2 regions of the Komagataeibacter sp. FNDCR2 genome follow, and region 1 is predicted to be linked to the other one. Evidence: riboswitches for the same ligand, from Rfam matches in the RefSeq annotation. Region 1 holds a riboswitch; the other holds the start of a gene.
What was found. A riboswitch is a leader RNA that binds a small molecule or an ion and turns the genes downstream of it on or off. The one in region 1 is predicted to bind cobalamin.
Positions count from the first base shown of each region.

Region 2: it holds a riboswitch for cobalamin, as region 1 does, so the genes downstream of both, LDL28_RS10175 (DUF1636 domain-containing protein) here and LDL28_RS08575 (carbohydrate porin) in region 1, are expected to answer to the same signal.

Region 1 covers NZ_JAIWOU010000001.1:1,810,179-1,813,563, forward strand. Annotated here, with positions in the region: gene LDL28_RS08570 (ribokinase) at 1-932, shown strand, start outside; cobalamin riboswitch at 963-1,191, shown strand; gene LDL28_RS08575 (carbohydrate porin) at 1,449-2,990, shown strand; gene LDL28_RS08580 (hypothetical protein) at 3,228-3,385, shown strand, end outside.
Region 2 covers NZ_JAIWOU010000001.1:2,140,360-2,143,744, reverse strand. Annotated here, with positions in the region: gene LDL28_RS10190 (MDR family oxidoreductase) at 1-543, shown strand, start outside; gene LDL28_RS10185 (CbtB domain-containing protein) at 636-860, opposite strand; gene LDL28_RS10180 (histidine phosphatase family protein) at 1,033-1,584, shown strand; cobalamin riboswitch at 1,603-1,832, shown strand; gene LDL28_RS10175 (DUF1636 domain-containing protein) at 1,994-2,404, shown strand; gene cobW (cobalamin biosynthesis protein CobW) at 2,410-3,385, shown strand, end outside.

The DNA.
Region 1 (3,385 bases):
TGATCGGCAGCACGAATATTGATTTTGTCGCGCATGTCAGCCACTTCCCCCGGCCCGGTGAAACGCTGCATGTCCACGATTCCGCAACGGGGCTGGGCGGCAAGGGCGCCAATCAGGCCATTGCGGTGGCCCGGCTGGGGCAGGCCGTGGAACTGGCGGGCTGGACCGGGCGTGACATGCTGGCCGACATGGCGCGCGCCACGTTGCATGAGGTCAGGGTCAACACCCACTGGCTCCTGAGCGACGGGCTTAACGGCACGGGCCGGGCCTTCATCACCATAAACCAGGCGGGCGAAAACCAGATTCTGGTCGATGGCGGCGCCAACATGGCGCATGGCGATACGGCCTGTCCCCTGCTCTCTCCCGTGCTGGCGCAGGCCGCCATGGTGATGATGCAGATGGAAATGGACCCCGCGCTGATGGTGGCGCTGGCCCGGCAGGCACGCGGAATGGGCATTCCCGTCATGCTCGATCCCGCCCCCGTGCCTGCCGCCGGCCTGCCGGACGCCCTGTATGCGCTGGCCGACATCATCACCCCCAATGAAAATGAAACCCGCGCGCTGACCGGCATCCTGCCCACGGATCAGGCCACCGCCCTGCGCGCGGCCGACATCATGCATGCGCGCGGGACGGGCACGGCCATCATCAAGCTCGGGTCACGGGGCGTGGCCTATTCCACCATTCACCCGCGCGAAGGGGAGGATGCACGGGGGTTCGTCCCCGCTTTCCATGTGCGGAGCATCGATACGGTGGCGGCGGGGGACTGCTTCAATGCCGGGTTGGCCACCGCCCTTGTGCGGGGCCAGACGCTTGCCGGGGCCGTGCGCCATGGCGCGGCCTGCGGGGCGCTGGCCACCACGCGGGCGGGCGCGGCGCAGGCCGCGCCGGATGCGGCCGAGGTAGCCGCCCTGCTGGCGCGCGAAAAAGAGTGATCTTGCGCACTGGCCCGCAGGCTTTATAGTCCGTTGCAACAAGTCAGCGGTCCCGTGCGAACGGGCGAGAAAGGGAATGCCGTAAACCCCGGCGGGGTGTGATGCCCGGGGGCGCAGTCGGCAACTGTACCCGCAACTGTAGGCGGAGAGTGCGTTATCCGGCGCTGCGACAGGCAGCAACCACTGGTTCCGGCCGGGAAGGTGGAGAACGTGCCGTGACCCGCAAGTCAGGAGACCTGCCGTTGTCCTTCAACAATATCGCCGGGCGGGCATAACCGGAGATGGACGCAAGACAATGGACCCGACCGGCTAGCATCCCGTTCCCCCTGCACTAACCCCGATCCGGCACCAAGATGCCGCTTTCTTCTGGTCCTGCGCGGACCAGCCCATCCTGACGGGATGTTTTTTTCAATGAATCTGACGACCCTTTCCTTGGCACGCCCGATGCTGGCACGCCCGATGCTGGCGCGCACCGTGCTGCTGCCCTGCGTACTCGTTGCTGGTGGCCTCGGGGCGATGGACGCCCACGCACAGGCCCCGCGCACCCAGCTTGCCGATGACCGCGCCCGCCTTGGCAACTCCACCCCCCTGATCGAACAGATCGACCCCACGACGGTACGCGATTCCGTGCGCGCCAATGCCGAAACGACGCAAAGTGTTACGGATACCGACAGCCTCGACACCAGCGGCAATCTTCTGGGCGACATGGGTGGCGCGCGCCCGTGGCTGTATAAACACGGCATTACTTTCAATATTCAGGAAGTGGACGAAGTCTGGGGCAATGGCACCGGCGGTTCGGCATCGGGCAATGATGGCGCGGGCGGATCGGGCACCGGCCCGTCCTATGATGGTGTGACCATGCCCACCCTGACCGTCGATACCGAGAAGCTGTTCGGGCTCAGGGGGGGCCTGTTCAATGTCAGCGCGCTCCAGACACGCGGGCGCTCGATCTCGCAGGACCACCTGGCCAATTTCAACCCCATCAGCGGGTTCGAGGCCGATCGCTCCACCCGCCTGTTCGAGCTGTGGTACCAGCAGTCCTTCCTGAACGGAAAGCTGGATGTAAAGATCGGGCAGCAGGATCTGGATACCGAATTCCTGATCAGCGATTACGCCTCGCTTTACCTCAACGCCAATTTCGGCTGGCCCATGGCGCCTTCGGTCAACCTGTATGGCGGCGGCCCGTCATGGCCGCTGTCGTCCCCCGCCATCCGCATCCGCTACCGGCCCAGCGAGAAGTTCACCTTCATGTTCGCCGCGGCCGACGACAATCCGCCGGGCAACCGCTACAACTCCATCCCCATCCAGCAGGCCACCGGCTCCATCAGCGGTTATAATCCCGACCCGACCAGCCAGACCACCAACGATGGCAGCGGCACGCAGTTCAACATGGGCAACGGCGCGCTGCTGATCACCGAACTGCAATACGCGCTCAATCCCCAGCCCGCCGACATGACCAACACGACAAAGAACCCCGGCCTGCCGGGCATCTACAAGCTGGGCGGGTATTACGATACGGCCAAATTCCCCGATTACCGCTACAACCAGCATGGCGGCTCGCTGGGGGCCGCCACACTGGCCGCCAGCCCCACGCAGTCCGACCTGACGCCGCGCTGGGACCGGGGCAACTGGATGGTCTATGGCATCATCGACCAGATGATCTGGCGGCCCTCGCTCACTTCCCCCCGCTCGGTGGGCGTGTTCGCGCGCGCCACGGGCAATGGTGGCGACCGTAACCAGATCAGCTTCGCCATTGATGCGGGCATCAACCTCAAGGCCCCGTTCAGGGGGCGGGACAACGACACGATCGGGCTGGGCTGGGGCATCGGCCGCGCCAGTTCGGGACTGCGCCAGTTCGACCGGGACCGCCAGACGATGGTGCAGGGCAATGAAAACCACCTGGAACTGACCTATCAGGCGCAGGTGACGCCATGGATGGTGATGCAGCCGGACTTCCAGTATGTGTGGCACCCTTCAGGCGGCACGCCGGACTGGACCGGCCTGCGTCGCGTGGGGGATGAAGCGATCTTCGGCCTGCACAGCAGCATTACATTCTGATGGGAAAATCCGCGGCGCCACATGCCCCCATATCCCGCCGGGCGGCACGCTGGCGCTTCTGGTGATCGTGATGCTGTTCGCACCGGGGGCCGCAAGCGCGCCCGCCCCGACAGGAAGAGACAAAAGCACAGGGCGGTATTGAAAATTTATATTATTGTGAGCCCAATGCCGCTTCTATAGGCCAGAGTGAACAGGCGCGTGATACTGTCACGCGCCCTATTGCAAAGGAAGAAACCGTTGCGCCGTCTTGTTGCTATCTGTATCCCGCTCGGTCTGGCCGCCTGCGCGCAGCACACGCCCCGCCCCATGGCGAATTACTGCCGCCAGCCCGCGGTAACCGCCGCCGTGGTGGCCGCCGCCAACCGGACCCCCGGCGCAACCTCGCCCGCCATCCG
Region 2 (3,385 bases), 330 kb from region 1:
GCCAGTGGCCCGGTTATCGTGACCGGCGCGGGCGGGGGGGTTGGCGGCATGGCCATCATGCTGCTGGCGCGGCTGGGGTTTCAGGTCGTGGCGGTGACGGGTCGCCCGCAGCTTCATGCCTATCTGACCAGCCTGGGCGCCAGCGAAATCCTGCCGCGTGAGGCGCTGGCCCCTACCGGAAAGCCGCTGGAACGCACACGCTGGGCGGGGGGCATCGATGTGGTGGGGGGGACTGCGCTGGCCAGCATGTGCGCGTCCATCCAGTACGGCGGCACGGTGGCGGCGTGCGGGCTGGCGGCGGACATGGCGCTGCCGCTTACGGTGGCGCCCTTTATCCTGCGCAACGTGCGCCTGCAGGGAATCGACAGCGTGATGTGCCCCCGCCCCCGGCGCATGACGGCATGGGCGCGGCTTGCGCGCGACATCGACCCCACGCTGCTGGACAGCATGCTGCATGACGTGACGCTGGCCGACGCCATCGGGCTGGCGCCCCGCATTCTGGCCGGTCATGTCCGTGGCCGCGCCGTGGTTGACGTGGCCTGAACGAAAAACGGCATTTCCCACCGGAAATGCCGTTCAGTAATCAGGGCGGCGCATGGGGCGCTGGGGCCCCGCGCCCTACCGGCCCGCGCGGATCAGTGGCAGGGGAAGCCCAGCAGGTGGCGGCCGTCATGCACGAATTCATGCACGTAATGGCCCGATACGAGCGAGGTCGCCCCCTGTTCGGCCCCGACGAAGTAAAGCAGCAGCGAGGCCAGAACCAGCCCGAACACACCCCACGGCAGCAGGTCGCGAACCGGGATGGAAACCTGCGGTGCGGCGATGCGACCGGCGGACAGGGCGGATGTATCTTGGCTCATACTGGAAAACTCCATGGATCAGGCACGACCCGGAGCAGTATGCATGGACCATGGCATGGCGTGCCACACCCGTCCATAACCGGATCTGGCGTCATGTTTCCAATAATCAGCCTGGAAGGTCAATCGTCACATTGCGGACCTCACCCTTTCCCCACACGCGGGGCGCCTGTTGATGCACCAGATCCTGACCTGCCTTGCCCTGCCCGCGCCCGACTGCCTGCGCCGGGGTATCTTCCCCGATGGGACGTCCCCCGGCCTGGGGGCGGATGTTCCGGCCCACCTGCCCGATGCCGACCTGACATTGCTGCCTATCGAGTCGTGGCCGCCCGAATCGCCCCCCCACGGCATGACCGGCCCGTTCCACCCTGCCCCCGCCCTACGCGCGGCCGCCATGGGGGAATGGCGGGGCCGCGCGCTTCGTGACCTGCCCGCCGCCGATCTGGCGCGCTGGGTTTCCGACCCCGACTTCGCGCCGCCCGGCGGGGAAAGCCGGACGGAACTCCTGCACCGCGTGGCGGTGTGGCTGGCGGCACTTCCCCCCACCCCGCCCCGCCTGAGCGCGCTGGCCGACGCCACGGTGGTCAGGGCCATCGTGGTCGCGGCCCTTGGCGGTACGGCCCGCATGCTGTCGCATCTGGATATCGCGCCCCGCAGCCGCACGGTGCTGACACGCCACGCGACGTGGCGCGTGGCCATGACCGGCGCGCCGCCGGACGGTCTTTGACAGGGGGGCGCACAATCGTCTAAATCCGCGCCTGATGGTTCCCTTCACCGGGAGAATAGGGAAGACGGTGCGCCCACGGGCAAGGCCGTCACTGCCCCCGCAACTGTAGGTGGCTGTTTTCCGGCCCGCCCCGCCACGGGGCTGGTAGTGTCACTGGTCCCGGATCCCGGGGCCGGGAAGGCCGCCGGAATGAGGGGTTCACCCCTGCGCCACAAGTCAGGAGACCTGCCATCAGGCGCCGCGCCATACCATCATGGCCGGGCCGGAACCGAATCTGATCGCATGGCTGGCGGGGTGCCCGGCACGCGATGGGCCACCCGCCGTTCCCGCGCGGCGTGGCGCCGTGTCACCATGCACCCCGCCTTGTATGGCTGCCTGCGCGCAGCAATGCCGCGAAAGGGCATGGAGCATGAGCACACCCACGCAACAGCCGCCAGCGCAACGGCCACCGGACGTGTCACCCGTGCATGTGCATGTCTGCGTGACCTGCCGCCGTGGCCTGCCCGCGTCGGACAGCCCGCAGGGCCGCCAGTTGCACGATGCGCTGGCCGCGCTGGCTACCGGCAACCCGGAAATCGTGGTGCATGCGGTCAACTGCCTGGCCATGTGTGACAGCGGTTGTGCCGCCGTGGTCGCCACGCCAGGCAAATGGGGCTGGCTGCTGGCGGGTCTCGGCCCGGAGAAGGCGGCGGACCTGCTTACCTACATCGCCGCCTACGCCACGTCACGCAGTGGTACCGTCATGCCCTCGCGCCGCCCGGCCAGCCTGTCGGACATGGTGCGCGGACGCTTTCCCGCTTCCCTTTTTTCTGGAGCCTGATCGCCATGAACACTTCCGCCACGGCGCGCGCCAAGGTGCCCGTTACCGTCATCACCGGCTTTCTGGGCGCGGGCAAGACCACGCTGCTGCGCCATGTGCTGGCCAATGCCCGGGGCAGGCGCATCGCCATTGTCGTGAACGAATTCGGCACGCTGGGCATTGATGGCGACACGCTGCGCGCCTGTGGCATCGAAGGCTGCGGTGATGACGATATTGTCGAACTGACCAATGGCTGCCTGTGCTGCACCGTGGCGGACGACTTCCTGCCCACCATGGAAGCCCTGCTCGACCGCCCGACCCCACCCGACCATATCGTGATCGAGACATCGGGGCTGGCGCTGCCCAAGCCGCTGCTCAAGGCGTTCGGCTGGCCCACCATCCGCACCCGCATGACGGTGGATGGCGTGGTGACGGTGGTGGACGGTCCCGCCGTGGCCGGTGGCCGCTTTGCCGATGACCCGGCGGAGGTCGCGCGCCAGCAGGCGGCGGATCCCTCCCTCGACCACGACAACCCGCTGGCCGAAGTGTATGAGGACCAACTTCTGTGCGCCGACCTGATCGTGCTGAACAAGTCGGACCTGCTGACCCCCGCGCAGGCCGACACGGTGGAGACCGCCATCCGCGCCGAGGTGCCGCGCGCCGTCAAGATCGTGCGCGCGACCGACGGGCAGGTGGATCCGGCCATCCTGCTCGGCCTTGACGCGGCGGCGGAAGATGACCTGGCCGCGCGCCCTTCCCACCATGATGCGGAAGGCGGCGAACATGAACATGATGATTTTGAAAGCTTCGTCCTTCCCCTTCCCGAACAGGACAGCGTGGAGGGCTTCATCGACCGCCTGAAGGCGCTGGCCGAACAGCACGACATCCTGCGCATGAAGGGGTACGCCACCGTGCGCGGCAAGCCGATGCGGCTGGCGGTACAGGGCGTGGGCAGCCGCTTCCGCCACCAGTTCGACCGTCCCCTCGCCAAGGATGCGCCGC